4 regions of the Nonomuraea sp. NPDC003214 genome follow, and region 2 is predicted to be linked to each of the others. Evidence: riboswitches for the same ligand, from Rfam matches in the RefSeq annotation. Region 2 holds a riboswitch; each other region holds the start of a gene.
What was found. A riboswitch is a leader RNA that binds a small molecule or an ion and turns the genes downstream of it on or off. The one in region 2 is predicted to bind cyclic di-AMP.

Region 1 (7,360 bases), on a different contig from region 2:
GTGTCGGTGTCCGGCGACGTGCCGCGCGGCTTCGTCAGCGTGCCGGTCGTCGTGGGCGAGCGGCGGGCGTCGGTGCGGCTCAACGTGGCGGCGCGCGGCACCCCCGAGTGGCATCACAACAACGTCGGCATCGGTGACATGACCGCTCCCGGCGAGGCCAACATCGACGGGCCGGGCTTCAGCCTGTCGGCGCAGGCGCTGGCCGAGGCGGGGCTCACGCCGGGCGGCACGGTGACGTGGCGGGACTACTCGTTCACCTGGCCCGACCGCGGGCGCGGCGAGTGGGACAACGTGCGCACCGGCGGCAAGGCGCTGGAGGTGGCCGCGCCCGACGGCGCCACGAGCGTCGCCTTCCTGGGCACGGGCGTGAACGGCTGGCCCGAGTCGCAGGTCACCGTCACCTACGCCGACGGCACGACCAGCACCGGCAAGCTCGGCTTCAGCGACTGGATCCTCGACTTCGGCGGCGGGCAGCCGCAGTTCGGCAACGAGGTCGTGGCGCGCACGCCGCACCGGCTGTTCTGGGGCTCGTGGGCGTTGCAGCCGGTGCCGGCGCACGTGTACGCCTCGCAGCCGATCGCGCTGGACCCGGGCAAGAAGGTGCGCAGCTTCGCCTTCTCCGACCCGGAGGACGGCGAGCTGCACCTGTTCACCTGGGCGTTCAGGTAGCCCACACCGGGGCGGCGCCCCTCAGGCTCAGCATCATCGAGTAGAGGGACGTCGTCGCGGTGATGAAGACGCGGTTGCGCTTGAGGCCGCCGAAGACGAGGTTGGAGGCGCTCTCCGGCAGGTGCAGCCTGCCGAGGAGCGTCCCGTCGGGGTGGTAGGCGTGCAGCGACCGGCCGACGGCGGCCCACAGGCGGCCGGTGTCGTCGAGCCGCATGCCGTCGTAGCTGCCGTCGGCCTCGCCCTGCTGCTCGGCGAACACCTTGCCGCCGGTGAGCGTGCCGTCGCGGGTGACCTCGAAGACGCGGACGTGGCGGCGCTCGGTGTCGGCGACGTAGAGCAGCCGCTCGTCGGGGGAGAACGCCAGGCCGTTGGGGCGGGCGAAGTCGCCGGCCACCATGCTCACCTCGCCGCCGGGGTCGATCCGGTAGACGTGGCAGCCGTCGATCTCCGGCTCGGCCCGGTGTCCCTCGTAGTCGCCGAGGATGCCGTAGGGCGGGTCGGTGAACCAGACGGACCCGTCGGAGCGCACGACGGCGTCGTTGGGGCTGTTGAGCCGCTTGCCGCGCCACCGGTCGGCGAGCACGGTGACGGAGCCGTCGTGCTCGGTGCGGGTGACCCGGCGGGCGCCGTGCTCGCAGGAGATCAGCCGGCCCTCGCGGTCGAGGGTGTTGCCGTTGACGTAGCCGGCGGGCTGGCGGAACGGGCCCACGGCGCCGGTCAGCTCGTCCCAGCGCAGCATCCGGTCGTTGGGGATGTCGCTCCAGACCAGGTAGCGGCCCGCGGGGACGTAGACGGGCCCTTCGGCCCAGCGGGTGCCCCGGTGGAGGCGCTCCAGGTTGCGGTCACCGGTGACGTCGGCGATGCGGCGGTCGAACGCCTCGAACTCCACGGGGATGAGGTCCACCCGCTCTTCTTACCAAGATCTGCCCGGCCCGGCCAGCACCTTTTTGACCACAAGCGTTGGTCTACACTTGTTGGCATGGCGTTCACGGAAAGGTCCGAGGCCACGCGCACGGCGATCCTCGGCGCGGCCCGCAAGCTCTTCGCCGAGCAGGGGTTCGCGGGCACCACCATCCGGAAGGTGGCCTCGCTGGCCGGCGTCGACCCGTCCATGGTGATGCGCTACTACGTCAACAAGGAGGGCCTCTTCCGCGCCGCGGTGGACCTGCGGCTCAACCTGGAGGAGCTGCCCGCGCCGCCGCGCGAGCGCCTCGGCGAGGCGATGGCGCGCCACTTCCTGTCCCGCTGGGAGGGCGACCTGTCGGACGAGGCGATCATGCTGCTGCTGCGCTCGTCGTCCACGAACGCGCTGGCGGCGCAGAGCATGCGCGACGTGTTCACCTCCCAGGTCGCCTCGTTCGTCGGCCGGGCGCTCGGCTGCGGGCCGGAGGAGGCGGCGCGGCGGGCCGGGCTGGTGAGCACGCAGCTGCTCGGGCTGGCCTTCACCCGCTATGTCGTACGGCTGCCGCCCGTGGTCGCGATGTCCGCCGAGGAACTGGCGCGCAGTGTGGGGCCGGTGGTGCAACACTATTTGACGGGCGATTTGCCATAGTTTGTCAAGTTTCGTACCTTATGCGCGCAATGCCCGGACCGTGGGCCCGTTCGCCGGGCCCGCGGCCGCCGAATCCGCGTCACGCGGAACCGGGGACCCACTCTCTCTTGGGGTGAATCGGCGCGCAGGCTCCCCCGGCCGCGCCCGTAGGGCACTTCCAGGCCCGAACCCGTCAGCTAACCCGGTAGGCGGCATGGAAGCAAGGAGCACAGCCCCTCATGCCCACCTCCCTCTTCTCCAGCGCCCGGCCGCGCCGCTGGGGCCGCGCCCTGGCCGGCGCCGCCCTCGCCGCCGGCGTCCTGACGACCGGCACGACCACCGCCCACGCGGCCACCACAGCAACCCCCGCCACCACGGCCTCTTTCGCCGGCCCGGCCTCGTACGCGCCCGCTGACGCGCCCGCCGTGCTCGGGCGGGCCGCACTGGTCGTCGACACCTCCACCGGCGAGGTCCGCTACAGCAAGGACGCCGGCGAGCGCCTTCCCGTGGCGAGCCTGACCAAGATGATGACCGCCCACGTCGTGCTCCAGGAGGCCGACCCGGCCGACGTCGTCGAGGTGACGGCCGAGGACGTGCGCTACGCGGCCCGGGGCGGCGCGGCCGTCGCCGGGCTGCGCGCCGGTGACCGGCTGCCGGTGCGGGACGTGCTCCACGCCCTGTTGCTGCCGTCCGGCGCGGACGCGGCCCACGTGCTGGCGCGCACGTACGGGCCGGGTGTCGAGGGGTTCGTCGGGAAGATGAACGCGGCCGCCCGCGAGCTGGGCATGGCCGACACCCTGTACGTCAACGCCGACGGCATGCCGACGAACGGCGGCGGCCACTCCACGGCGGCCGACCAGGCGCGGCTGGCCGAGGCGGTGCTGCGGAACGAGACGCTGAAGTCGATCACCTCGGCGCGCTACCACTCGGTCGAGGCGACGAGTGAGCACGGCTCCTACTCGTGGCGCAACACCAACCGGCTGCTCGCCCAGCCGGGCGCGGTCGGCGTGAAGACCGGCTACACGCGCGCCGCCGGTTACACGCTGGCGTTCGCCGCCGAGCGGGACGGCCGGCTGCTGGTCGGGGTGATCCTCGGCGAGAGCGACTCCGGCCGCCGCTTCGACACCGCCCAGGCGCTGCTCGACTGGGCCGCCACCGCCGGGAAGGCGTGACGGCTCAGGCGGCCTGGCCGAGCAGGACGCCGCCGCCCACCCCGAGGGCGAGCGAGGCGACGGCCGCCACGCAGGCGACCGCGCGCGCCAGGCCCGGAGGCGGCGCGGCCGGCGGGTCGCCGCGGAACACCACGGCGACCCAGCGCAGGTAGTAGTACAGGCTCGCCACGGTGTTGACCAGGACGAGCACGGCCAGCCAGGCGTGACCGCCGTCCCACGCGGCGGCGAACACGAGCACCTTGGCGACGAACACGGCGGCGGGCGGGATGCCCGCGAACCCGAGCAGGCACACCACGAGCGCCAGCCCGAGCCCCGGCGCGGCCCGCCCCAGCCCCCGGTAGCCGTCGAGTGTGCCGCGCCCGGTGGCGGCCACCACGGCGAACGCGCCCACGTTCGTGACCGCGTAGGCGGCCAGGTAGAACAGCACGGCGGGGCGGGCGAGCGCGGTGTGCTGGGCGACGGCGACCGGCACGAGCACGTACCCGGCCTGGCTGATCGTGGAGTAGGCGAGCAGGCGGCGCACATCGTCCTGGTGGAAGGCGGCCAGGTTGCCGAGCGTCATCGTGGCGGCGGCGACGATCGCGACGAGGACGTCCCAGCCGCCGGGCCCGAGCTCGTCCGCGACGCGCAGCAGCGCCGCCAGCGCGCCGATCTTGGGCACGGTGGTGACGAACGCGGCGACGGCGACGGGGGCGCCCTCGGCCACGTCCGGCACCCAGAAGTGCGCGGGCACCCCGCCCGCCTTGAACAGCAGCCCCGCCAGCAGCAGCACCACGGCGCAGGCCGTCGCCGCGCCGGGCGCGAGCGCGAGCGCCGCCCCGGCCGCCCGGTAGCCGGTGGCGCCCGCCAGGCCCGACAGGAGGGTGACGCCGGCCAGCATCAGCACGCCCAGGAACGCGCCCATCAGGTAGTACTTGAGCGCCGCCTCGGTGCCCGGCGCGTCCTTGCCGAACCCGGCGAGCGCGTAGGCCGGGATGCTGGCCAGCAGGTACGCCGGGACGAGGACGAGCAGGTCACCGGCCCCGGCCAGCAGCACCGAGCCGAGCGCGGCGAGCATGACGAGCACGTACGCCTCGGCCTCGCGGCGGTGCCCGCGCGCCTCGGCGGCCACCAGGGCGATCACCAGGAGCGTGCCGCCCGCCACGACGGCGCGGGCCGCCTGGGTGAGCGCGTCGGGCGCGTACGAGCCGAACGCGGCGTCCCCGGCGGCGGTGACGGTGGCGGTGACAGTGGCGGCGACGGTGGCGGCCAGGGCGGCGGCGAGCGCGGCGGCGCAGATCCACGCGACCGCGCGCTGCCGCCCGCGCGGCACGAACATGCCGGTGAGCAGCCCGGCGACCGCCCCGGCCAGCAGGAGCAGCTCGGGCAGCAGCGCGGCCGGGTCGTCGTTCACCGGCCGGCCAGCGAGGAGAGCGCGGCGGCGGCGGGCTCGACGAGGTCCAGCAGCCACCGGGGCGCGACGCCGATGAGCACTGACAGCGCCAGCAGCGGCGCCACGGCGGCGGTCTCGGCGGGCCGCAGGTCGGTGACGCGGCCGGTGAGCTCGCCCGGCCCGCCGAGCAGCACCCGTTGCAGGGCGCGCAGGAACAGCGCGGCGGTGATGAGGATGCCGAGCACGGCCGCGGCGCCCAGGACGACGGCCCCCGCGCCGATCACCCCGACGAAGATCTGGAACTCGGCGATGAACCCGGAGAACCCGGGCAGCCCCAGCGACGCGAACGCGGCCACGGCCAGCAGCGCGGCGAATGCCGGGGCGCGGCCCGCGACGCCGCCGAACCGGTCCATCTCGTACGTGCCGGCCCGGTCCCACAGGACGCCGGTGAGCAGGAACAGCGCCCCGGTGATGAGGCCGTGGCTGACCATCTGGGTGACCGCCCCGGACACGGCCAGCTCCCCGGCCCGGCCGCCGCCCGGCGCCAGCCCGGCGGCGCCGAGGGCGAGCACGACGTAGCCCATGTGGTTGACCGAGGTGTAGGCCACGAGCCGTTTGAGGTTCGGCTGGGCGAGCGCGACCAGCGCCCCGTACAGCACGCTGACCAGCCCGATCGCCATGATCAGCCACGCGTGGGCGCGCCAGGCGTCGGGCAGCGCGGGCATGGCGACGCGGGCCAGGCCGTAGGTGCCCATCTTGAGCAGGATGCCCGCCAGGATCGCCGACCCGGCGGCGGGCGCGTCGGTGTGGGCGGGCGGCAGCCAGGTGTGCACCGGGAAGACCGGCGTCTTGACCGCGAGCCCCACGCCGACGGCCAGCAGCACCAGCGAGGCGACGCCGGGCGACCCGGCGTAGGGCGGATTGCGGGCCAGCTCGACCAGGTCGAACGTGCCGCCGCCGAGGAACAGGCCGACGAAGCCGAGCAGCAGCGCCAGCGAGCCGAGGAAGGTGTAGAGGAAGAACGTCAGCGCCGACCTGGCCCGGTCGCCGTGCCCCCATCCGGCGATCACGAAGTACATGCCGACGATCGACAGGTCGAAGAAGACGAAGAACAGCAGCAGGTCCAGCGCGGCGAACAGGCCGAGCGAGACCGACTGCAGGAACAGGAACAGCGCCGCGTGCGCCCGCTCGCGCCGCCGTTCGCCCAGCGAGTGGACGCCGCACACGAGGAACAGCAGCGCGGTCAGCGCGATCAGCGGCAGCGACAGCCCGTCCACGCCGACGTGGTAGCCGGCGTCCAGCGTCGGGATCCAGCGCAGCCGCGTCTCGTACCCGATCCCGCCCCGGTACCCGGCCCACATGACCGCCACGAGCGCCAGGTCGGCGGCCGACACCGCGATCCACACCCAGGTCGCGGCCCGCCCGCGCACACGCGGCACGGCCAGCAGGCCGAGCGCGGCGGCCAGCGGCAGGAAGATCACCACGGTGAGCACGGTCACCGCACCAGCATCAGCACGACGGCCAGCAGCAGGAACGCGGCCGCCGCCTGCGCCAGGTAGAGGTGCGCCTGCCCGGCCTGCGGGCGCCGCGCGGCCCGGCCCAGGGCTCCGGCGCCCGCCGCGACCGCGCGCACCAGATGCTCCAGCGGGCGCTCCACGCGGGCCCGCCCGAGCCACGCCGCCCCGCCGAGCGCCCCGGCGGCGCCGCGCACGACCCCGTCGAGCAGCCCCTCGGCCCGCCGTCCCGCCACCCCGGCCGCCGCCGTCACCCCGCCCGCCAGCCACTCCCCGGTACGCGCGAGCACCCGGTCGTCGAACCGCGCCAGCGCCCCCGCCAGCGCCTTCACCGGCTCCCACACTCCGCCGATCGCCCCCCGCCGCAATCCGAGCCACCCCCGCAGCCCCGCTGCCAGCCTGCCCTGTCCCAGCTCCACGGCCCGTTCACGCCACGCGGTTCCCTGACGCGCCCGTACGCCGATCGCCCATCCGGCGGCGGTCACGGCGCTCGCCGCCAAGCCCGTCACCGCCAGCCCCGCGACCTCGGGGCCCGGCTCGCCGCCGGCGCCGACGAGCTGCCGCCAGCCCGCGTACACGGCGGGCAGCCCGAGCACCGACAGCCCGGCCGCCACCGGCGCGAGCGCCAGCAGCGGCCCGGTCACCGCGCGGGACACCCGCCGCTCCCCCGCCGTGGGGACCGTCCCCGGCCGCCACACCGCGGCCAGCGCCCTGGCCGCGTACGCGGCGGCCAGCAGCGCCGCCGCGAGCGCGACCGCCGACAGGCCCGGCGACGGCACCGCGGCGAGCACCGCGTCCTTGGTCACCCACAGCGACAGCGGCGGCACCCCGGCCAGCGCCAGCGCCCCCACCGCGAACGCCATGCCCACCGGGCGGCGCCACCGCCCGGCCCCCCGCAGCCCGGCCAGGGCCTCGGTGCCGAGCGCCGTCAGCCACGCCCCCGCGCACAGGAACAGCAGGCTCTTCACGGCCGCGTGCGCGACCAGGTGCGCCGTCCCTCCGGCCACCGCCCCTGCCCCGGCCGCCAGCACCATGAACCCCACCTGCGCGCACGTCGAGGCGGCCAGCAACTGCTTGAGGTCGCGCTGCGCCAGCGCCACCG
Region 2 (7,360 bases):
GATCTTGCCGGTCGCCGGGTCGTAGACCGCGACGGGCGCGACGTACTCCTTGGCCGGATCGGCGTCCCCTCTGACCGGCATGACCGAGGCGAACCGGTCGCCCAGGACCTCCCCGTGGAAGCCGAGCGACGGGAGCAGCGTGGCGTCGGAGCCGTCGAGGCCCTGCACCAGGAGCCCGCCGCCCTTGGCGTCGCCGTAGCACCACTCGGCGGCGCAGGTGAGCTTCGTGACGGAGCCGGAGGCCGGGAGCGGGGTCTTCTCGCCGGTCACCAGGTTGACCCTGCGGTCCTGGTTCTTCTGCCCGCGCTCGCCCGGCGCGTAGCCGACGGCGTACGGCCAGGAGTCCAGGTGGAGGCCGTCGGAGCCGGCGACCTTCTCGGGCTCGCCGCCGGACAGCGGCAGCCGGTGGACACCCCCGTCGCGTACGGACCAGACCAGGGCGTCCTCGGTGAGGCCGATCCGCTCCACGTTCGCCAGGTCGCCGGTGACCTCGCCGACCCGCTGGGCGGTGCCGCCCTCGCGGGGGATGATCCAGAAGTCGGCCCACTTGTCACTGTCGTTGGGCGTGGTGCCGTACCAGGCGAAGTGCCGCTCTCCCACCTCGACGTCCTGGACGAAGTAGCCCTTGACGCCTTCGGGGGCGGGCATGTCGCCCACCACCCTGGTCGTGCGGGCAGTGGTGTCGTAGATCTCCAGGCGGCCGGCCTTCTCGAAGGAGGACTCGGCGGTCAGCAGCACCTCGGTGGGGGAAATTCCGGTCACCGGGCGATATTTCCAACCATCGGGGGCCGCCGCCGGCATCGTGAACACCGCCTCCGGCCACACCTCGGCCACCGGCTTCACCTCCGCCACCCTGGGGACGGCACTGGCCACCTCCCCAGGCGACACCGTGGTCACCGCGACCGCCGGCTCCACCGAGACCCGGGGCTCCCCCCGCCACACCGCCATCGTCCCCCCGGCCACCAGCACCACCGAGGCGGCCGCCAGGGCCATGCTCACCCGCTGCCGGCGTCGCCGCGCCCGCCGCCGGGCCGCGACGGCCGCCGCCAGCCCGCCGGTCGGCGTGACGTGCCCGGCCCCGGCACGCAGGGTCCGGACCAGGTCCTCTTCGCTTCTCATCGTGCCTCCTGCAGCATTCGCTTGATCCGGAGCTTGTCCAGGGCACGCGCCGCCTGGCTGCGCACGGTGCCGCGCGAGACGCCGAGGATCGCGGCGATCTCCGCGTCGGGCAGGTCCTCGTAGTAGCGCAGCACGAGGACCACTCGCATCCTGGGCGGCAGCCGTTGCAGGTCCGCCCACAGGTCCGCGTCCTCGTAGCGGTCGAAGCGCCCCTTCTCCGGCACGACGGACACCAGTTCCTCCCGGTGCCTGCGCCGCCACGAGGTGATGTGCAGCCTGACCATGGTCGTGCGCACGTACCCCTCGGGGTCGTCCTTCTTGCGCACCCGTGACCAGGCGTCACCCAGCCTGGCCAGAGCCTCCTGGACGAGGTCCGCCGCGTCGTCCGCGTTGCCGGACAGCACGTAGCCGTACCGGAGGAGCGCGTCGCCCCGGCTCCGGACGAACTCGTCGAACTCGGTTGTGTGGTCCACGTATCCAGGGATCCTCCAGCACGCCGTACCGTTGCACGAAACGCGAAAAGCGCGCGCCCCCCGGAAGGGGACGCGCGCTTTCGAGGCGGTCTGATCAGGCGGCGTACGACGGGTAGCCGTAGCCGGCGACCTGCGAGGTGGGACGGACCCGCTCCTCGACCTTGCCGTTGCCGGTGTTGCCCTCGATCGTGGAGATCGTGCCGTCGCCGTTGTCCTTGACGACGAAGCCGACGTGGTCGATGGAGCTGATGTCCTTGCTGCCGCTCCAGGAGAAGAAGACCACGGCGCCGGGCTTGGCCTCCTGGCCCCAGCGGTCGTTGGCGGCGAACCACTTGGCGTGGGTCACGGTGTAGGCGTCCCAGCCGACCTGCGTGCGGGCGCCGGTCTGCTCGCCGACCCAGGAGACGAACATCGAGCACCAGGCGGCGTTCAGGTAGTCCTGGCGGCTGCCGCCGTCACGCTGGACGGTCTCGGCGGCGCGCTGGGAGTTGGCGTACCACTGCTGGAACTTGGTGCCACCGCCGGCGGCGTTCTCGGAGGTGCCGACCTGGGCCTTGGCGACGGCCAGGACCTGCGAGGCGGAGACGTTGACCCTGGTGTTCTGGTTCGTGGCGGCCTGCTGGGCCTGGGCGGCCTGCGGCTGGGTGTTGGCGGTGGTCGCGGTGCTGGCGTCCGCCGACACGTGGGCGCCGAAAGCGGTCGCGACGAGCGCGGCGCCGAGGACGGCCTTGGACACGTTGATCTTGGGGGTGCGGATGGGGCGCATTAAGGGTAACTCCTCGCTTCCATACCGCTTACCGGGTTAGCTGACGGGTTCGGGCGTGGAAGCTGCCCTACGGCGATGTCGGTGCCGATTCACCCCGGTGGAACACATGGGTCCCCGGTTCCGCGTGTGAGCGGATTCAGCGGTCACAGGTCGGTCCCTGTGATGGACGGTGGGTCGTGACGCCCGAGAGTCGGTCGCGTCTTACCCGCGTACAGAAATGTCCAACACACCCCTGACCTGGGTAATTCCCTCGTAACGAAATTTCCACGAAACCGGCCGCGGGCGGGGGCCCGCGGCCCGGCTACTCCGCGGGAACGTAAAGGCTGAGCGTCTCGGCGATGCACGCCGGGCGCTTCTCGCCCTCGACCTCGATGGTCATCTTGAGGTTGGACAGGTAGCCCGCCGGCGTCCCCTTGACGTCGGTCAGCTCGGCCGTGGCCCGCACCCTGGCCCCGACCGGCACCGGGCGGGGGAAGCGCACCTTGTTCAGGCCGTAGTTGACGCCCATCGCGATGCCCTCGACCCGCACCAGCTCGAACATGAACGCCGGCAGCAGCGACAGGCTCAGGTAGCCGTGCGCGATCGTGCCGCCGAACGGGCCCTCCTTGGCCCGCTCCACGTCGACGTGGATCCACTGGTGGTCGTCGGTGGCGTCGGCGAAGAGGTTGACCTGTTCCTGGGTGACGGTGCGCCACTCGGTGGGGCCGAACTTCTCGCCGACGGCAGCCTTGAGTTCCTGTACGTTCGCGAAGGTCCGCATGAGGCGGAACGCTATTGCGCCGGTGGGACCGCTGCCAAGTTCAGGACCCGGAACTTGTCCGGCTTGTCCCCCTTGGTGGCGCCCCAGTAGAAGATGGTGCTCGGTTCCGACGAGACGCCCGCCCCGTACCAGTTGCCCGGGTTGCCGAAGCTCACCATCGTGCCCGTCGCCAGGTCGTACACCGCATTGCCCGCCGCCAGGAACCGGTCCAGGATCGGGTAGCGCGCCACGCCCATGCCGATGCCGCGCGCGACCTCCCGGGGCGGCTGCGAGCCGTCGACGCGGCTGATGACCGTGCCGCGCTCCGCCCGGCCGTAACACCAGACCGGCCCGCAGCGCATGCCCTGCACGCCCGGCGGCGCCTGCACGGTGAGGCTGGAGCCGTCCTCCAGGTTCACCAGCCGGAGCTGGTTGCGGTCCAGGTCACCCGGCAGGCCGGCCACGTCGGTGGCCCAGGGCCACTGAATGAGGTGCAGGCCGTCGCTGCCGGGGACGCGCTCGGGCTCGATCCCGCCGAGCGGGTGCCGCCACACGCCGCCGTCGACCTCCGACCAGACGACGTGGTCGCCGTCCAGGCCGATCGCGTCGAGGTCGGCGTCCTGGCCCACGCGGCTGGCCACCAGCCTGGCCTCGCCGCCGGCCAGCGGGACCGTCCAGATGTCGCGGATCTGCGCGCCGTCGCCCTGCTCGCCGTACGCGAACCAGGCGACGTTCGCGCCGTCCACGGTCACGCCCTGCACGATGTACTTCTTCAGCCGGTCGTCCTTCGGCACCTCGGCGACGAGCCTGGCCTTTCCGGTACGCGCGTCGTACACCTCGAACTTGCCGGCCTTCTCGAACGACGACTCGGCGCTGAGCAGGACCTCCGTGGGGCTGATGGCGGTGATGGGGCGGTAGCGCCAGCCGTCGGAGTTCCTGGCCGGCATGGTGAACACCGCCTCCGGCCACAGCTCCGCCGCCACCGCTTCCACCGGCTCGACGGGCACCGGGGCGATCGACGCCGTGGCCGTCGCCAGCGGCTGCGGGCTCTCCTGGACGGCGGTGCCCCTGAAGACCGCCGTGCCCGTGCCCGCGACCGCCACCACGGCCGCCGCGGCCAGCAGTTGCGCCCTTCTCCTGGCGCGCCGCCGCCTGCGCAGCCGGGCGACGCCCGCCAGCAGGTCCGGCTCCGGCGCGTCCGCGGCGCCCTGCCGCAGCGCCGTGACCAGCTCGTCCTCTGTCCTCACGCCCGTCCCCTTTCGAGCATCGCCGGCCTGACCCGGAGCGTGTTGAGCCCGCGGAACGCCTGGCTTCGCACCGTTCCTCGGGAGATGCCGAGGATGTCGGCGATCTCCTGGTCGGACAGGTCCTCGTAGTAGCGCAGCACCAGCACGGCGCGTTGCCGCCGCGGCAGCGTGGCGAGCTCTCTCCAGAGCTCGCCGGTGGAGTGGACGTCGGTGTAGGAGCCCTCGGGCAGCTCGCCCGTCAGGCGCTCGCGCCGCACCTTGCGCCACCAGCTCACGTGCTGGCGGGCCATGATCGTACGGACGTACGACTCCGGATTGTCCTTGTTGCGCACACGCCGCCAGGTGTCGCTCAGCCGCAGCAGCGCCTCCTGCACCAGATCGGCGGCGTCATCGGCGTTGCCGGTGAGCACGTAGCCGTAGCGCAGGAGGGCCGGCCCGCGGGCCCGGACGAAATCCTCGAACTCCACACCACCATGACGCCCGGGGTGGGCTCGGCTGTTGCAAACTTCTTTACCCGAAATCATCGCGCACCTGTTCGAGTCCGCGCTACAGTCTTAGGTACTCGAATCGAACAAGGGTTCGGCCTGGTGAGAGGGGGTGTGTCCGGTGACGGTGCTCGCGCTCGCCCCTGCCCGGACACGCCGTAGCGCTTTCTTCCCAAATCTAAGACGGCCGCTATATCCGGCAATAGAGTCCGAGAGCGTGGACCCTGTGCGCAACCCCTACGCCCCCGGAGCCGGACAGCGTCCGCCGGAGCTCGCCGGGCGCGACCGTGAGCTGCAGCAGTTCGAGGTCGTGCTGGAGCGGGTGGCCCGCGGCCGTCCCGAGCGCAGCATGGTCGTCACCGGCCTGCGCGGCGTCGGCAAGACCGTGCTCCTCAACACCTTCAAGTCCATGGCGATGCAGCGGCTGTGGGGCACGGGCAAGATCGAGGCCCGCCCCGACCAGTCGATCCGCCGTCCCGTCGCCGCCGCCCTGCACATGGCGATCCGCGAGCTGGCCCCGCGCCACCGCGCGCCCGAGCGCATCGAGGAGTTCCTGGGCGTGCTCAAGGCGTTCGCGATGCGCGACCCGGCCGCCGCCAAGGGCACCTCGCACTGGTCGCCCGGCATCGAGGTGCCGGCCAGCCGGGGCCGGGCCGACTCCGGCGACCTGGAGATCGACCTGACCGAGCTGTTCGTCGACGCCGCCGGCGTGGCCACCGACCTGGGCGTCGGCATCGCCCTGTTCATCGACGAGATGCAGGACGTGCAGGCCGCCGACGTCTCGGCGCTCTGCGCCGCCTGCCACGAGCTGTCGCAGTCCGGCGGCCCGCTCATCGTGGTCGGGGCCGGGCTGCCGCACCTGCCGAGCGTCCTGTCGGCCAGCAAGAGCTACAGCGAGCGGCTGTTCCGCTACGCGCGCATCGACAAGCTCGACCGGGAGGCCGCCGACCTGGCGCTCATCCTGCCCGCGCGCGAGGAGCAGGTCGAGTTCACCCAGGAGGCGCTCGACGCCCTCTACGAGGCGGCCGACGGCTACCCCTACTTCGTCCAGGCCTACGGCAAGGTGGCCTGGGACCTGGCGCTGCGCAGCCCGATCACGCTCGACGACGTCAAGGTGTCGGCCCCGGAGGCGGAGGAGGAGCTGGCCGTGGGCTTCTTCGGCAGCCGCTACGAGCGCGCCACCCCCGCCGAGCGCGACTACATGCACGCCATGGCGGAGATCGGCGACGAGCCGGTGCCCACCGCCGAGGTCGCCGAGGCGCTGGGCCGCAAGCCCTCCAGCCTCTCCCCTGCCCGCGACAGCCTCATCAAGAAGGGCCTGATTTACAGTGCCGAGCGCGGCCTGATCGCGTTCACGGTGCCGCATTTCGGGAGGTTCCTGCGTGCCCAACCGGTGTGAGCACCGCCCCTAGCCCTCTATTGGGCTGTCTAGTGGGGAAGCTAGACAGCCCAATAGAGTTCAATCGAGCGCTCTATAAGGCTGTCTACCGTCAGGCCGATACGGTCGTATATTCCGGCAGAGACTCCGCACTCACCACCGCGACCCGCACCGCGGGCCGCCGCCCCGCCAGGTGCACGGCGAAGACCACGTCGTCCCGCTCGTGGTTCTGGAAGGCGAAGAAGCGCCAGCACAGCTCCCGCCAGCTGTCATAGGGCTCGGTGGTCGCCAGTTGCGCCGCGTGGGCCCGCCACGTGCCGCTCGACTTGAGCCGCGCCAGCGACACCCCCTCCTGCGGGCCGCGCCGCTGCTCGCACGGGGCCCGGTGCCGGGCCCGGTCGACCAGCTCGTCGATCTCCGGCGACAGCACCGCCAGCACCGCCGCCCCGGCCAGCGTGAACCCCCAGGACGGCTCGGCGAACGCCGTCCAGCCCGGCGTCCCGGCCCACACCGCCATGAGCGCCATCCCGGTCAGCACCACGGTCCGGCCGATCGACCGCAGCCCGACCGGCGCCGAGCTCACCTCGCCGAAGCAGCCGCAGCCGGCATCCGGCCGGCGCCTGCGCAGCTCCAGCAGCACATACGTGGACAGCGCGAAGAACGTGACCGTCCCCCACCGGAACAGCGGGTGCGCCGAGACCAGCAGCCCGGCGGCGAGCACCAGCTCGACGACGCCGCACAGCAGCAGGGCCGGTTGCTGGAACCGGCCCGGCATCAGGACCGCCGGGCCCAGCCGGGCCAGCTCCCCCGGCTCCCGGCCCGACCGGACGACGGAGAACTTGGCCACCGTCCCCAGGACGAGCAGGACGATCAGGACAGGCACCTGTGAAGCCAGCACGTGTGTCACCCCAATCCGATCTGCGCGTTGAAACACCCGTTCACCAGGTCCCCGCCCAGCTCCACGTAGCTGGCCGGGGAGAGCTCGGTGATCCGGCCGCGTGGCGAGGTGCCGCACTCGACACACCGGTCGCAGAAGCGCCCGGCCACGCACCCGCACGCGACGATCGGCACGACCGCCGACCGGTTCGCGCACACGTTCTGGATCTGCAGCAGCGAGCCGATCGCCAGGTACGGCAGCGCCGCGCACGACACG
Region 3 (7,360 bases), on a different contig from region 2:
TTCAGGCGAGCCGTCAGCCGGCTGCCTTGACGCCCGCTTCGACGAACTTGGTCCAGGCCTCGTCGTAGCCGATGGCGCCCTGGTCCATGCCCTCGAGCACCTTCTCCACCGAGGTCTTGACCTGGGCGTGCTTCTCGCCGAGGAACACCGGCTGCAGGTCCTTGACCGAGGCCGCGAAGATCTCGCCCGTCGGCACGTCGTTGAAGTACTCGTTCTTCAGGCCCGCCACCTCAGGGTCCTGCTGGGCCGGGATGGAGCTCGGGAACGCGCCCGCCTCCTTGAAGGCCGCCACGTGGCCCTCCTTGCCCGTCAGGTAGTTGAGCACCTGCGCGGCTTCCTTCGGGTGCTTGGTCTGCTTGGGGATGGCCAGCCAGGAGCCGCCCCAGTTGCCCGACCCGCCCGGCACGGCCGCGACGTCCCAGTTTCCCTTGTTCTCGTCACCGGCCGCGCCGGAGATCACACCGAGCATCCACGACGGGCAGCCCATGGTGGCGAAGTCGCCGCCCTTGATGGCCTTGTTCCACGGCGGGCTGAACGCCTGCAGCTTGGCCGTCAGGCCCTGCTGGCTGAACTTCTGCACCCAGTCGAAGGACGTCTTGACCGCCGGGTTCGTCTCCAGCACGAGCTGGTTGCTCTTGTCGAAGTAGGAGACGTTGCCGTTCTTCGGCGCCTCCTGCGAAAGGATCACGTTGTAGATGGTGTTCGGGCCGTCCATCCACTTGGCGTCCTTGTTGGCGGCCTGGAACTTCTTGCCGGCCTCCAGGTACGCGTCCCAGGTCGGCCAGAGCTTGGCGACCTCCTCGCGGTCGGTCGGCAGCCCCGCCTTCTCGAACAGGTCCTTGCGGTAGCACATGGTCATGCCGCCGATGTCGGTGCCGAGCGCGAACAGCTTGCCGTCGGCGTTGATGCCCGCCTCCCACTTGGCCGCCGGGAAGTCGGCCTTGCGGTCCTGCAGCCCGTGCTCGCCCAGGTCGGTAAAGAACTGCGGCCGGGCGGCCATCAGGCCCATCGCGCCCTCGTCGATGCCGACGATGTCGCCGGCGCCGCTGCCCGCCTGCAGGCGCTGCAGCAGCTGCGGCAGGTAGACGTCCTCGAACCGGTCGGTCAGGTTCGTGTACTTGATCTGGATGTTCGGGTGCTCGGCGTTCCACTTCTCGACGGCGGCGTCGTAACCGAAGTTCTCGCCACCGCCGAAGGTGTGCACATTGATCGTGACAGGCTCTGCCGCCGCCGTCGTCTCACCGGCCCCGGCCGGCGTCGTCGTGCCGCCGCCGCCACACGCGGCCGTCGCGACGGCCAGCGCCGCGACCATGACACCGGAAACAGCAAAGCGCTTGTGGTTCGTCATTCCGTACCCCTTTTGGGTGTGGATCGTGGGAGGTGCATCGCGGGGTGAGCCGCGAGAGGAAGGTCTTTGGGAGCGCTCCCACAAAGAGTGCCCGTATGGCGTGCGGACGTCAACGTCCCGAAACTCAACCGTTACCTCTGGGGTGTTTCAGGGCACTAGAAGCGGATTTTTCACCTTAAAGGGCTCATATAGCCCTTTGGGAGCGCTCCCATCTCATGCGCACCTATTCCACACCACTCCGGGCAGCCCACCCCGGCGGCGGTGGGGATCAGCCGCAGGCCAGGGCGCGCTCCTCCAGCAGCCGCCGCTCCCGCCCGTTGCGCGTCAGCCCCGCCGCCCGCACGAACTCCGCCCGCGCCTCCGCCAGCCGGCCCAGCCGGAACAGCAGATCCCCGCGCACGCTCGGCAGCAGATGGTAGCCGCGCATCGCGGGCTCCCCGGCGATCTGGTCCACCAGCTCCAGCCCCACCGCCGGGCCGTACGCCATCGCCAGCGCCACCGCCCGGTTCAGCTCCACCACCGGCGAGCGCGACAGGCGCGCCAGCTCCTCGTACAGCGCCGCGATCCGCGCCCAGTCGGTCTCCTCCGCCGTCAGCGCGCGCGCGTGACAGGCGGCGATCGCCGCCTGCAACGTGTACGGCCCCATCCCCCCGCCCGCGGCCCCGCCCACAGCCTCGCCCGGAGCCCCACCCACAGCCTCGCCCAGGTTCCCGCCCCGGTCCCCGCTCAGTTCCTCGGCCCGCGCCAGCGCCGCTAGGCCGCGGCCGATGAGCAGCCGGTCCCAGCGCGCCCGGTTCTGCTCCAGCAGCAGCACCGGCTCGCCCGACGGCCCCACCCGCGCCGCCGCCCGCGACGCCTGGATCTCCATCAGCGCCACCAGCCCGTGGACCTCCGCCTCCTTCGGCATCAGCCCGGCCAGCACCCGCCCCAGCCGAAGCGCGTCCTCGCACAGCCCCGGCCGCATCCAGTCGTCACCCGCCGTCGCCGAATAGCCCTCGTTGAAGATCAGGTAGATGACCTCCAGCACCGACGACAGCCGATCCGCCAGCTCCGCGCCCTCCGGCACCTCGAACGGCACCCCGCGCTCCGCCAGCGTCCGCTTGGCTCGCACCACCCGCTGCGCCATCGTCGACTCCGGCACCAGGAACGCCCGCGCGATCTCGTCCGTCGACAACCCGCCCAGCACCCGCAACGTCAGCGCCACCCGCGCCTCCGTCGACAGCACCGGATGGCACGCCGTGAAAACCAGCCGCAGCAGGTCGTCCTCGATCTCCTCGACGCCCGGCAGCTCCGTCTCGTCGTCCAGCTCCCGGCCCAGCTCGACCAGCTTGCGCTCGAACCGCTCCCGCCGCCGGATCATGTCCACCGCCCGGCGCTTGCCCACGGTCATCAGCCAGGCGCCCGGATTGCGCGGCACCCCCTCCCGCGGCCACTGCTCCAGCGCCGCCACCAGCGCGTCCTGCGCCAGCTCCTCCGCGAGGCCGACGTCACGCACCATCCCGGCCAGCCCGGCGATCACCCGGGCCGCCTCGATGCGCCACACCGCCTCAATGGCCCGATGAGTCTCCGACGCTGTCACCCGCCCATGACAACAGCCCCGCCCACCCCCTCGCAACCCGAGCGCCCTCCCGTGGGACGCACCCCTCCCACCACGCGGCCCCGCCGCTTCGTGGGGGCACGCCTCCCTGAGGCGGCGGCTTCCCATGAGGCGGCGGCTGCGCCGCGCAACGCGGCCCACAACCCACCGACGCCGCCCAGCCCACCAGCGGGGTCGGACCGTCCGGGGTCCGGGCGGCCGGTGGGGCCGCGCCCCCGGACCGGGGCACCGGAGGGGATGGGTCCGGACCGCCGATGGGGCCGGGCCATCCGGGGTGCGCGCCGCCGTTGGGGCCGCGCCCCTGGGGCCGGGCCCAACTGAGGGGGCGGGCCCGGGGGACCGGTGGGGGTGGGCCGTCCGGGGCGTGGGCCGCCGGTGGGGTGGGGCCGCCTCGGCGGAGGCCGCCAGAGGGCCGGATTGCCTGGGGGCCGGTGGGTTGGGCCGTCCGGGGCGTGGGCCGCCGGTGCGGTCGGGGCCGCTCCGCCGGGGGTCGCCGGTGGGGTGGGGCCGCCCCGGCGGGGCCACCAGAGGGCCGGACTGCCCGAGGCGCCCCTTCCGGGGGCCCGCCCCCTCCCGGGGTTGCCGCCATCCTGGGGCTTCCGCCTGCCCGGCGGGGTGCGGCCTTCGGGGAGGGGGCGCCGCTTCCGGGAGTCACCCTTCCGGGGTTGCCGCCACCTGGGGCTTCCCGCCTGCCCGGCGGGGGCGCGGCCTTCCGGGAGGGGCCGCCGCAGCGCGCCGCCTCCCACTGGGGCGCCGCTCTCGGACGGTCAGGGCTCAGGTGGGGAGTCGAGGGTGGCGCGGAGGGTGGCGTGGCGTTGGGCGGTTTCGGGGGTCAGGGAGGTCTCGGGCATGTCCGAGGGGTCGAAGACCTGCCAGACGTCCAGGCCGATGCCGTCGTGGCCGGGCGGGACGGGGACGCGCAGGGCCCATTCGAGCGCCTCCTCCCGCGACTTGACCTGGATCAGCCAGAAGCCGGCGATGAGCTCCTTGGCCTCGGCGAACGGCCCGTCGATGACGCGGGCCTTGCCGCCGCTGTAGGCGATCCGGGCGCCGCGCGAGCTGGGGTGGAGCCCTTCGGCGGCCAGCAGGACGCCGGCTTTCACGAGCGACTCGTTGAAGGCCGTCATGTTGTCGACGAGCTCCTGGCTCGGCAGGGCGCCGGCCTCGGTCTCCTCGCTGGCCTTGCCGACGATCAGGAATTTCACGGTGCGTTCTCCTCGTCCAGGCGGTGAAGCGGGCTCCCGGCGAGCCTGCCACACCTGTGCGTCGTCCCGGAGGGGGCCGGATCGACACGGGGAGGGGAGGAAACGCGGAAGCGCGCGCCCGGGGGAGGGGCGCGCGCTTCGCCAGGGGGAGGGTCAGGCGGCGTACGAGGGGTAGCCGTAGCCGACGACCTGGGACTTGGGCCGGACGCGCTCCTCGACCTTGCCGTTGCCGGTGTTGCCCTCGATCGTGGAGATCGTGCCGTCGCCGTTGTCCTTGACGACGAAGCCGACGTGCTGGATGGCGCTGATGCTCTTGCTGCCGTTCCAGGCGAAGAAGACGACGGCGCCGGGCTTGGCCTCGGTGCCCCAGCGGTCGTTGGCGGCGAACCACTTGGCGTGGGTCACGGTGTAGGCGTCCCAGCCGACCTGCGGGCGGGCGCCGGTCTGCTCGCCGACCCAGGAGACGAACATGGAGCACCAGGGGGCGTTCAGGTAGGCGCTGGGGTTGCCGCCGTCGCGGGCGACGGTCTCGAGGGCGCGCTTGGAGCTGGCGTACCACTGCTGGAACTTGGTGCCGCCGCCGTAGGCGTTCTCGGAGGTGCCGACCTGGGCCTTGGCCAGGGCCAGGACCTGGGAGGCGGTGACGTTGACCTGGTTGGCGCCGGCCCTGGTCTGCGTGGACTCGGACATGGTCTGGGTCTCGACCTGGTGGCCGGGCTCGGCGGCCTGGGCGGGGAGTGCGGTGGTCATCCCGGCGCCGAGTCCGGCGGCCAGGACGGTTGCGCCGAGGGTGGCGCGGAGGGAGGCGCCGGCGCGGGGGTGAAGCTTCTTCGGGGCACGGGTAAGACGGTGCTTCGCCATCGAGGGGATTACTCCTTGCTTCCATGCCGCTTACCGGGTTAGCTGACGGGTTCGGGCGTGGAAGCTGCCCTACGGCACACAAGGTGCCGATTCACCCCAAAGGACATGGGTCCCCGGTTCCGCGCAAGGCGGATTCAGCGGTCACAGGACGATCCTGTGAGTGTCGTGCGATGGTTGGCAACGACCGGACAAACCGGACGTAAGCCGCGAATGCGCCATAAGGTAATACATCCGCCAAGGCATTACAAGTCGATAAAGTCGCAGCTAGGCGAGTTGCCCGCGCGCGTCGGCCAGGAGCCCCATCATGGCAAGGGATTCGTCAAGGGGCATGATCGCGCTCTCGGTCCGGTTCTCGGCGAGCGCGTCCCGCACCTCGCGCAGCTCCCCGGCGTAGCCGTTGTCGGCCGGGTCGAGCTCGTGCTCCTCGGTCTCCATCGACGGCCCGCTGAGCACCACCCGCCGGGGCGCCCAGAACGGCGCGTCCAGGTCGGCGCGCATCCCGGTGCCCACGATGCTGGCCGAGTTGGGGAAGTGCGCGAGCAGCGAGGTGTCGACCAGCGCCCGCCGGCCGCCCGGGTAGACGAGCACCCCGCCCGCCTCCGCGTCGACCCCGTTGGGCGCCAGCGCGCCCGTCAGGTGCATGGACTCGGGCATGCCGAGGAAGAGCTGGGCCAGCCCCAGGGGATAGATGCCCAGGTCGAGCAGCGCGCCCCCGCCCAGCTCGGGCGCCCACAGCCGGTGCGCGGGATCGTACGGCAGCGCGAACCCGAACGAGGCCCGCACCGAGCGGATCTCGCCGAAGCGCGGGTCGTCCTTGAGCATGCGCACCAGCGGGTTGAACCGCATCCACATGGCCTCCATCAGGAAGACCCCGGCCTCGCGGGCCAGGCGGACCATGCGCTCGGCGTCGGCCAGGCTCGCCGCCAGCGGCTTCTCGCACAGCACCGCCTTGCCCGCCGCGATCGCGGCCTCGGCCACCTCCAGGTGCTGGGCGTGCGGGGTCGCCACGTAGACGGCGTCGACGGCCGGGTCGGCGCACAGCTCGGCGTAGGAGCCGTAGGCGGACTCGGCGCCCAGCGTCGCCGCCAGCGCCTTGGCCCGGCCCAGGTCGCGGGAGCCGACGGCGGCCACCCGCATGCCCGGCTCCGCCGCGATGACCGCCCCCACGGTCCTGGCGATGCCGCCCGTCGCCGCGATGCCCCACGCTAGATCTCGCACGCGGAAGATCGTACTGATTCATCCGCGGACGCGAAACCTGCCCGGTTTCACCTCACGGGAACACGTCCGGGTCCGGGCCCAGCCGGCGGCCCGCGTTCAGGGCGCCGATGGCGGCCATGTCCTCCTGGTCGAGCGTGAAGTCGAAGACCGCGATGTTCTCCTTGATCCGCGACGGCGTGACGGACTTGGGGATGACGATGTTGCCGAGCTGGATGTGCCAGCGCAGCACGATCTGCGCGGGCGTGCGGCCGTGCTTGTCGGCCAGCACCGCCAGCGCGGGCTCCGACAGCAGCCCCTTGCCCTGCCCGAGCGGGCTCCAGGCCTGCGTGAGGATGCCGTTCTTGTCGTGGAACTCGCGCAGCTCGCGCTGCTGGAAGTACGGGTGCAGCTCGATCTGGTTGATGCACGGCGGCACGTCGGCCTCGTCGAGCAGCCGCTGCAGCGTCTCGACGGTGAAGTTGGACACGCCGATGGCCTTGGCCCGGCCGTCGCGGTAGACCTTCTCCAGCGCGCGCCACGCCTGGACGTACTTGTCCTGCCGCTGCGCCGGCCAGTGGATCAGGTAGAGGTCGACGTAGTCGAGGCCGAGCCTGCCCAGGCTCTCCTCGAAGGCCTGCTCGGCGCGGTCGTGGTCGTTGTTCCACAGCTTCGTGGTGATGAACAGCTTCTCCCGCGGGATGCCGGAGGCGCGCACCGCCCGCCCCACACCGGCCTCGTTGCGGTAGAGCTTGGCGGTGTCGATGTGGCGGTAGCCGCATGCGAGCGCGGTCGTGACCGCCTGCTCCGCCTCGTCGTCGGGCACCTGCCAGACGCCGAGCCCCAGCTGCGGGATCTCCACGCCGTCTCTGTATAGCCGTAGCGAGTTCATACCCTCCATTGTTCACGTGCCGTTCCGAGCGGCTTAAGCCGCCCGGGCTAGCTTGAAGCGGTCGTGAACGGGCCATCACCTGGCTGGGAGAACATCAGTGGTCAAACGGGCGTCGGCCTGGGTGGAGTCGCCGCTCCAGATGCTGTGCGCCGTCGAGGCCCACCATGCCGGGCTGCTGGGGCCGTCGGCCGAGGTCGTGCCGCGCGCGGGGCTGCGCGCGCTGCGGGTGACGCGGCGCGAGCTGCGCCGCCTGCCGCTGCCCG
Region 4 (7,360 bases), on a different contig from region 2:
AAGTACTCGCGGAACTCCTCCCGGTCGTGCTCGGTCCGGGAGATCAGGTCCGGTGGCACGATCGGGTCGAGGCTCCTGGCCAGCGTCTCGCTCCAGCCGCGGAAGCGCTCGTGGTCCTCGGGCGGCACGCCGAGCATCTCGCTGATCACCATGACGGGCAGCGGGTAGGCGAACGCGCTCATCAGGTCGGCCTCGTCGGGCAGCGCGTCGAGAAGCCCGGCGGTGATGGCCTCGATCCGCGGGCGCAGCCGCCTGATCATGCCCGGGGTGAAGGCCCGGCTGACCAGGCCGCGCAGCCGGGTGTGGTCCGGCGGGTTCATCATCAGGAACGAGCGGGGCGGCTCGCCGTCGGGCGGGGCGCCGTGGCCGAACCGGGCGTCACGCAGCACCGCGGAGCAGAGCTCGTGCGTGGTGGCGACGAGGAGTCCGCCGCGGGTCCGCAGCAGCGCGTCGCTCTCGCGCAGCTCGCGGTAACGGGTGTACGGGTCGCGCAGGAAGCCGGGGTCGGATGGATCGAACCCGAGCATGTCCGTTGGCGTCAAAGGAGCGTAGTCAGGATCGCTGTGATCGATCATCATGCTCCGATAAGTGCCGACATATGGCGAGTACTTCACATACAACGGATCATGTCAACGGAGGAGGTCAAGTGCGGCGAATTTCGTGCTTGACGACCTTTCCTGGATGCGTTTACCGTCTGCGAGGATGTGCCGCTCCGGTCGGGCCGTAGACGTCTCCGGGTGGTGCTGGTGGGGGGGAGGGCTCCCGATGGATGTGCTCACAGAAGGCGTTGAGCTGAGCCGTGCCGATCTGGCGTTGCTGGCCGAACTGGCCAAGGGCGTCACCGTGGACCGGGTCGGCCGGCGCCTTGACATCAGCGGTCGCACCGTGCGGCGAAGACTGCGCGGCATCTGCGACCGCATAGGCGTGGCCACCGCGATCGAGGCGGTGGCCTGGGCTGCCCGCAGGCAGCTCATCTAGGGCCGATAGCCGGGCTCTGGCGCCGGCTAGTCGGCGATGCGGACGGCTCCGGCGAAGGGGCGCCGGGCGATGGACGCGATCCGCACCACGTCGCCGGTGCGCGGCGCGTGCACCATCATGCCGCCGCCCAGGTAGATGCCCACGTGGTGCAGGTCGTTGTAGAAGAACACCAGGTCGCCCGCGCGCAGCTCCTCCTTGGAGATGTGCCGGCCGGCGGTCCACTGGTCACCGGTGTAGTGCGGCAGCGAGATGCCCACCTGCTGGTAGGCGGCCATCACCAGACCGGAGCAGTCGTAGCCGCGCGGCCCTTCGGCGCCCCAGATGTACGGCTTGAGCTGCTGGGTGAGCGCCCACTTGGCGGCCTGGGCGGCCTTGCCCGAGCCCGGGATCGGCAGGTTGACCTTGACCGCCGGGGTGCCCGGCCGGCCGGCCTCGCCGAGCGCGCGCCTGAACAGGCTGCTCTCGACCTTGCCGACCAGCTTGACGATCCGGTCGCGCTTGGCGTCGAGGTCCTTGACGATCTTCGAAACCTCGGTGATGCGGGCCTTGGCGCCGGCGCGGGCCCGCTCGGCCGCCTGCATCGCCTTGGTGAGCTGGAGGATCTCCTCGCCCTGCTGCTGCTGGATCGCGTAGTTGGTGGCCGCCAGGTCGAGGTAGCCCTCGGGGTCGTCGGAGTTGACGAACGCCAGGGTGCCCGACAGGCCGCCGTTGATGTAGGTGGTCTGCGCGAGCAGGATCGCCTTGGAGCGCTTGTCGGCCAGCTCGGCCTCGCTGGCGGCGAGCGTCTTCTTGGCGTTGTCGGCGGCCTTCTGGGCCGTCTTGAGCTTCTCCCGCTGGCCGTTGTACTGCTCGGCCAGCGTCTCGATCTCCAGGTGCATCTCCTCGACCTGCTCGGAGAGCTCCTTGAGCGAAGGCTTGGGGTCGGCGGAGGCTGGTGAGCCCAAGGGCAGAGCGAGGACCAGTGCGGCCACGGCGGCCAAGCCGACGACACCGAATCGCTTCTTGCCAGAGCGCCTGTCCAACCAAGCTCCTTCCGTTGACGCCTACCGGGTTAGCTGACGGGTTCGGGCCGGAGCAGCCCTACCGAGCGTGGCTCGGATTCACCCCTGGCAGCGGGTTGACGCCGCCGGCGGGTCCCCGGCTCCCCTCGCGGGGATTGGGCGTGTCGACCGCGCGGTGTGCGCGGGTGACATCGTCGCTGGACACTAATGCACTCCTGGTTCCTGCTCAACCGGAACTGCCGAGTCTGTAGAGGTTTCACAACCGACGGGTCACAAGGTGATCTCGTGGCGAGCCGTACAGAAAAGACTTTATGCCCTCTTTGCCCCAAGTTCGCCCGATCGTGAAACTGTAGGAATCGTGCAATCCGGAGCGTGCACGCACAGTGACGGTCCGGGAGTTTGGGTCGAGCCGTAATGGGGTCTGTACTCTGGATGGCCATGGAGCAGGTCGCCGAGCTAGCGGTCCCCGAGACCGAAGTGCTCGTCAGGCGCGCGCGGACCAGGGACGTCAGGGCGATCAAGCTCCTGGTCGACACCTACGCCGGCGTCGGGCGCAAGATGCTGGAGAAGGCCACCGTCACGCTGTACGAGGACGTCCAGGAGTTCTGGGTGGCCGAGCGGGGCGGCGAGGTCGTCGGCTGTGGCGCGCTGCACGTGCTCTGGGAGGATCTGGCCGAGATCCGCACCGTGGCCGTGCACCCCTCGGCCCGGGGTTTCGGCATCGGCCATCGCGTGGTCTCGGCTCTCATCAGGACCGCTCGGGAGCTTGGGCTGGAACGTGTATTTTGTCTCACTTTCGAGGTGGACTTCTTCGCGAGGCACGGGTTCCGTACGATCCAGGGCACGCCCGTCTCACCCGAGGTGTACGCCGAACTCCTGGCCTCGTACGACGAGGGCGTCGCGGAGTTCCTCGACCTCGAACACGTCAAGCCGAACACCCTGGGCAACACACGCATGCTGCTCCACTTGACATCGGGTGACGCGGACCTTGACTGCCGAGAAAGGTGATTGTTGATACCTATGTCGATACGTTGGGCAGGACAGGCATGTGCCCTGACACGTGCCACATGCGCACTCGAAGCGAGGTGACACGGTGAGCACAGGACAGCCGCCGTATCCACAGGACGATTCCCCCGAGAACTCCCCTGAATACGGCCAGAACGCAGGACGCCCCCAGGGGCAGCCCGACCCCGACGCGACGGTCGTCGGCTACCGCGTGGACGACCCCTACGGCCAGCAGCCCCCCTACGGTCAGCAGCAGGGCTACGGCCAGCAGCCCCAGTACGGCCAGCAGCCCCAGCAGGGCTACGGCCAGCAGCAGCAATATGGTCAGCAGCCGCAGTACGGCCAGCCGGACTACGGGCAGCAGCAGGGCTACGGCCAGCAGCCGCAGTACGGTCAGCAGCCGCAGTCCCAGCCGGGTTACGGTCAGCAGCCCCCGTCGGGCCAGCAGCCCCAGTACGGCCAGCCCGACTACGGCCAGCAGCAGCAATATGGTCAGCAGCCGCAGTCCCAGCCCGACTACGGCCAGGGTTACGCCCAGCAGCCGCAGTCCCAGCCGGGTTACGGCCAGCAGCCCCAGTACGGCCAGCCGGACTACGGCCAGCAGCAGGCTTACGGCCAGCAGCCCCAGTCCCAGCCGGGTTACGGCCAGCAGCAGTACGGTCAGCCCGACTACGGCCAGCAGCAGGGCTACGGGCAGCAGCAGTACGGTCAGCAGCCCCAGTACGGGCAGCAGCAGTACGGCCAGCCCGCCTACGGTCAGCAGCAGGGCTACGGCCAGCCCCAGTACGGGCAGCAGTACGGCCAGCCGGTGGGCATCCAGCCGCCCGGCGCCCCCGCGCCGCTGGCGGAGTGGTGGCAGCGCCTGGTGGCGAGGATCGTCGACGGCCTGATCTTCGGCGTCGTCTACTTCATCATCAACCTCATCCTGGGCATCTTCTTCGTCGTCAGCTACAACTCGGTCACCGGCGTCACGACGGGTATCGCGAGCTCCCTCATCGTCGGCGTCATCCAGTACCTCCTCCTGGCCGCGCTCTACGTGGCCTACGACTTCTTCATGACGAAGATGAGCGGCCAGACCGTCGGCAAGATGGTCATGGGCATCAAGGTCGTCCAGGTGGGTCATGCGATGCCGTCCGGCGGACTGCCCAACGACGCCGCGCTCAAGCGGGCCGGCGGGACCTGGGGCGGCTACGTCCTGGGCGTCATCCCGCTCCTCGGCCCGCTTCTCGGCGGCGTCCTCGTTCTGCTGAACGCGGCTTCCCAGCTCTGGGACAAGCCGCTGCAGCAGACGTTCGCCGACAAGTTCGCGAACACCGTGGTGGTCAAGATCAAGTAAGTCTCAGCAACAGCGAAACAGGGGCCGGCATCGCGCCGGCCTCTGTTTTGTGTGTACGAGCCGTACCAGAATGGGGGGACGCCGAGGGCCGCCGAACGGACGAGGTGAGGTTATGGCCGCGACACCCGAGACCGGCGTGCTGCCGGCGGAATGGTGGGAACGGCTCGTCGCCCGCCTCATTGAAGCGCTCGTGTTCGGAGTCTTCTATTACATTCTGTTCATTGCGCTATGGGGCGTCTTCCGGACTGTCGGGGTGTTGGACGCGTTCGAGGGGCGGCTGCCCGGCGTGTTCGCGTGGGTGGGCGCCGGCCTGGGTTATACGGTCTATGACTGGGTCGCACTTTCCCGGGGTGGGCGCACCTTCGGCAAGGCGATCATGGGGATTCGGGTGGACCCGGAGGGTCTTCCGGCGCGGGTCCGGCTGAAACGCGCCCTGCTGTATCCGGCGCCTGCCATGCTGATGGGCATTCCGGTGGCCAATCTGCTGGCCGGAATGTTCGTGTTTGGCGTCGGCCTGCTCATCTTGATCGACAAGCCGCTCCAGCGCGGGCCGCATGACAGGCTGGCCGGAACGCTGGTCGTAAAAGATCTTCGTTGAGGGTTCCGTACCTGCGCTGATGGCTTTTCGCAAAATTTCCGCTTGATCCGGTAAGGAGCCTGGAGAGACTGGCATTAGGCTATGAGGCGTCCGGGTTGCCGGATGTTGGGGCGCCTGCCAGGCTATGGGCATCTCTGTGCCGCTATGGTCGTGTGTGGGCGGCTGTCGCCTCGAGTGACACGAGGTCCGCCAGGCTCGCGCCGGCCCTGCAGCCTGTGTATAAAGCGCCCCTGAAACCCCGTCAGCCGTGGAGGCGAGGCCGAATGGAAGCCGTAACAGAGGTATTGTCAGCGCTCATCCCGCCCGTCGTCGTGGGCGGCGCCTTCATCTTTGGCGTCGTGAAGTTGGTGCGGCACGAGGGCGCCGGCCGGCGGCCAAACCGCCAGGATCAGGCCGACAACCGCAACTGATCGGCCGCTCAGCCGAATCCCGTGGCGCTGAATTGTCTTAACGTCTTTCCGGGTATATGTTTGGGCGAGCGAATGAAACAATGCTCCGGGAAAGGATTGCGTAGATGGCCAAGCAGATCCAGGAGATTCTCATCGATGACCTCGATGGGGGCGAGGCCAATGAGACGGTCAGCTTCGCTATTGACGGCTCCACCTATGAGATTGACCTCAGCGACCTTAACGCCAAGAAGCTGAGGGACGCTCTGACGCCTTTCGTGCAGCACGCCCGCCGGGCGGGCGCCGTATCCACGCGCCGTCGCGGGCGTGGCGGGCAGCGGGCGATGAGCCGCGAGAAGAGCGCCGAGATCCGTCAGTGGGCCAAGGCCCACGGCCTTCCGGTCAGCGAGCGGGGCCGCATCGCCTCCACCGTCGTCGAGAAGTACGAAGCGGCTCACTAAGGAGCCGATCTCCTGACCATGCGCTTATGCCGTTCGCCTAGGACCCCGGCGGCCGCCATAAGCGCATGATCATTTCTGCCATTATCTCAAATGGTGGACATCGGGATTTGTTGATCTTCTGATCCGCCCCTTAAGTGGGCGTTTGGGTCCATTTACGCGGGCGTGGCGCCGGTTATGTCCCGGCTCCGCGCCCGTACTGATCGGTAACGCGGCTGACCAGATGCCCCGTTCCGGTCATGCCCCGCCTGGCATTGCGTCCCCGTTCCGGTCGCGCTCGGGCCGGCATTGCGCCTCCTGTTCCGGTCGCGTTCGGGCGGCATTGAGCCCCCTGTTCCGGTCACGCTTGGCCTGGCATTGGAGCAGGACATACGATGGAAGACAGGACGCGGCGTCCACCGCGATCGGGCGCGGCCGCCCCTGGCTCGCCCCCGCGTCCGCAGCCGATCCGTGCCGTTCCGGTCGCGCCGCTCCCGGCGAATTTCGAGCCACTTCACCCGGGCGCCCTAAACCTCGTTCGCTGGTGGCGTATCGGGAACACGTGACCCCCGAACAGTAGTTGGATGGAGGGTGAACGCCCTGCTCTCGGGGAACGTGTCTGCTATAGAGCGCGTCAGCGGCAGTGGGCACGGTTCGCCGAGCCAGGGCTAGCATGCGGGATGACGGGACCGGATTTACCGGCCTGACTGACCGCTCTGTGAGGAGCGACGAGATGTTCGAGAGGTTCACCGACCGAGCAAGGCGTGTTGTCGTCCTGGCCCAAGAAGAGGCCAGGATGCTCAACCACAACTACATCGGCACTGAGCACATTCTTCTTGGTTTGATCCATGAAGGTGAAGGCGTAGCCGCCAAGGCTCTGGAGAGCCTGGGCATCAGCCTTGAGGGTGTGCGTCAGCAGGTCGAGGAGATCATCGGCCAGGGCCAGTCGGCTCCGTCGGGGCACATTCCGTTCACCCCGCGGGCCAAGAAGGTCCTCGAGCTGTCGCTCCGTGAGGCTTTGCAACTGGGTCACAACTACATCGGCACCGAGCACATCCTGCTCGGGCTCATCCGTGAGGGTGAGGGTGTGGCGGCTCAGGTGCTGGTCAAGCTTGGAGCTGATCTCAACCGTGTCCGGCAGCAGGTCATCCAGTTGCTCCACGGTTACCAGGGCAAGGAGCCGGCCGCAGCGGGTGGCCCGCAGGAGTCGGCCCCGTCGACCTCCCTGGTGCTCGACCAGTTCGGCCGCAACCTGACCCAGGCCGCCCGTGAGGGCAAGCTGGATCCGGTCATCGGCCGTGAGAAGGAGATCGAGCGGGTCATGCAGGTCCTCTCCCGGAGGACCAAGAACAACCCGGTTCTGATCGGCGAGCCCGGCGTCGGCAAGACCGCCGTCGTCGAGGGCCTGTCGCAGAAGATCGTCAGGGGCGAGGTGCCCGAGACGCTGAAGGACAAGCAGCTCTACACGCTTGACCTCGGTGCCCTGGTCGCCGGCTCGCGCTACCGCGGTGACTTCGAGGAGCGCCTGAAGAAGGTGCTCAAGGAGATCCGCACGCGCGGCGACATCATCCTGTTCATCGACGAGCTGCACACGCTAGTGGGTGCGGGCGCCGCGGAGG

Region 1: linked by a shared signal. The riboswitch ahead of ACWDXC_RS14435 (D-alanyl-D-alanine carboxypeptidase family protein) and the one ahead of ACWDXC_RS26210 (CHAP domain-containing protein) in region 2 are both predicted to bind cyclic di-AMP.
Region 3: linked by a shared signal. The riboswitch ahead of ACWDXC_RS22250 (CHAP domain-containing protein) and the one ahead of ACWDXC_RS26210 (CHAP domain-containing protein) in region 2 are both predicted to bind cyclic di-AMP.
Region 4: linked by a shared signal. The riboswitch ahead of ACWDXC_RS28330 (C40 family peptidase) and the one ahead of ACWDXC_RS26210 (CHAP domain-containing protein) in region 2 are both predicted to bind cyclic di-AMP.

The regions. Positions count from the first base shown of each region.
Region 1 covers NZ_JBSFSX010000004.1:432,715-440,074, reverse strand. The annotation lists gene ACWDXC_RS14450 (GH92 family glycosyl hydrolase) at 1-669, shown strand, start outside; gene ACWDXC_RS14445 (SMP-30/gluconolactonase/LRE family protein) at 662-1,573, opposite strand; gene ACWDXC_RS14440 (TetR/AcrR family transcriptional regulator) at 1,649-2,221, shown strand; cyclic di-AMP (ydaO/yuaA leader) riboswitch at 2,278-2,427, shown strand; gene ACWDXC_RS14435 (D-alanyl-D-alanine carboxypeptidase family protein) at 2,440-3,372, shown strand; gene ACWDXC_RS14430 (NADH-quinone oxidoreductase subunit N) at 3,377-4,765, opposite strand; gene ACWDXC_RS14425 (complex I subunit 4 family protein) at 4,762-6,243, opposite strand; gene ACWDXC_RS14420 (NADH-quinone oxidoreductase subunit 5 family protein) at 6,240-7,360, opposite strand, start outside.
Region 2 covers NZ_JBSFSX010000008.1:265,728-273,087, forward strand. The annotation lists gene ACWDXC_RS26200 (hypothetical protein) at 1-1,119, opposite strand, end outside; gene ACWDXC_RS26205 (SigE family RNA polymerase sigma factor) at 1,116-1,592, opposite strand; gene ACWDXC_RS26210 (CHAP domain-containing protein) at 1,687-2,358, opposite strand; cyclic di-AMP (ydaO/yuaA leader) riboswitch at 2,369-2,510, opposite strand; gene ACWDXC_RS26215 (MaoC family dehydratase) at 2,660-3,118, opposite strand; gene ACWDXC_RS26220 (hypothetical protein) at 3,130-4,344, opposite strand; gene ACWDXC_RS26225 (SigE family RNA polymerase sigma factor) at 4,341-4,811, opposite strand; gene ACWDXC_RS26230 (ATP-binding protein) at 5,047-6,228, shown strand; gene ACWDXC_RS26235 (MauE/DoxX family redox-associated membrane protein) at 6,320-7,105, opposite strand; gene ACWDXC_RS26240 (hypothetical protein) at 7,111-7,360, opposite strand, start outside.
Region 3 covers NZ_JBSFSX010000007.1:55,054-62,413, reverse strand. The annotation lists gene ACWDXC_RS22265 (ABC transporter substrate-binding protein) at 14-1,348, opposite strand; gene ACWDXC_RS22260 (RNA polymerase sigma factor) at 1,617-2,927, opposite strand; gene ACWDXC_RS22255 (YciI family protein) at 3,713-4,150, opposite strand; gene ACWDXC_RS22250 (CHAP domain-containing protein) at 4,304-5,011, opposite strand; cyclic di-AMP (ydaO/yuaA leader) riboswitch at 5,024-5,161, opposite strand; gene ACWDXC_RS22245 (Gfo/Idh/MocA family protein) at 5,276-6,229, opposite strand; gene ACWDXC_RS22240 (aldo/keto reductase) at 6,282-7,097, opposite strand; gene ACWDXC_RS22235 (hypothetical protein) at 7,195-7,360, shown strand, end outside.
Region 4 covers NZ_JBSFSX010000009.1:85,866-93,225, forward strand. The annotation lists gene ACWDXC_RS28320 (cytochrome P450) at 1-527, opposite strand, end outside; gene ACWDXC_RS28325 (LuxR C-terminal-related transcriptional regulator) at 766-978, shown strand; gene ACWDXC_RS28330 (C40 family peptidase) at 1,005-2,000, opposite strand; cyclic di-AMP (ydaO/yuaA leader) riboswitch at 2,004-2,151, opposite strand; gene ACWDXC_RS28335 (amino-acid N-acetyltransferase) at 2,418-2,987, shown strand; gene ACWDXC_RS28340 (RDD family protein) at 3,073-4,320, shown strand; gene ACWDXC_RS28345 (RDD family protein) at 4,433-4,918, shown strand; gene ACWDXC_RS28350 (histone-like nucleoid-structuring protein Lsr2) at 5,433-5,765, shown strand; gene ACWDXC_RS28355 (ATP-dependent Clp protease ATP-binding subunit) at 6,475-7,360, shown strand, end outside.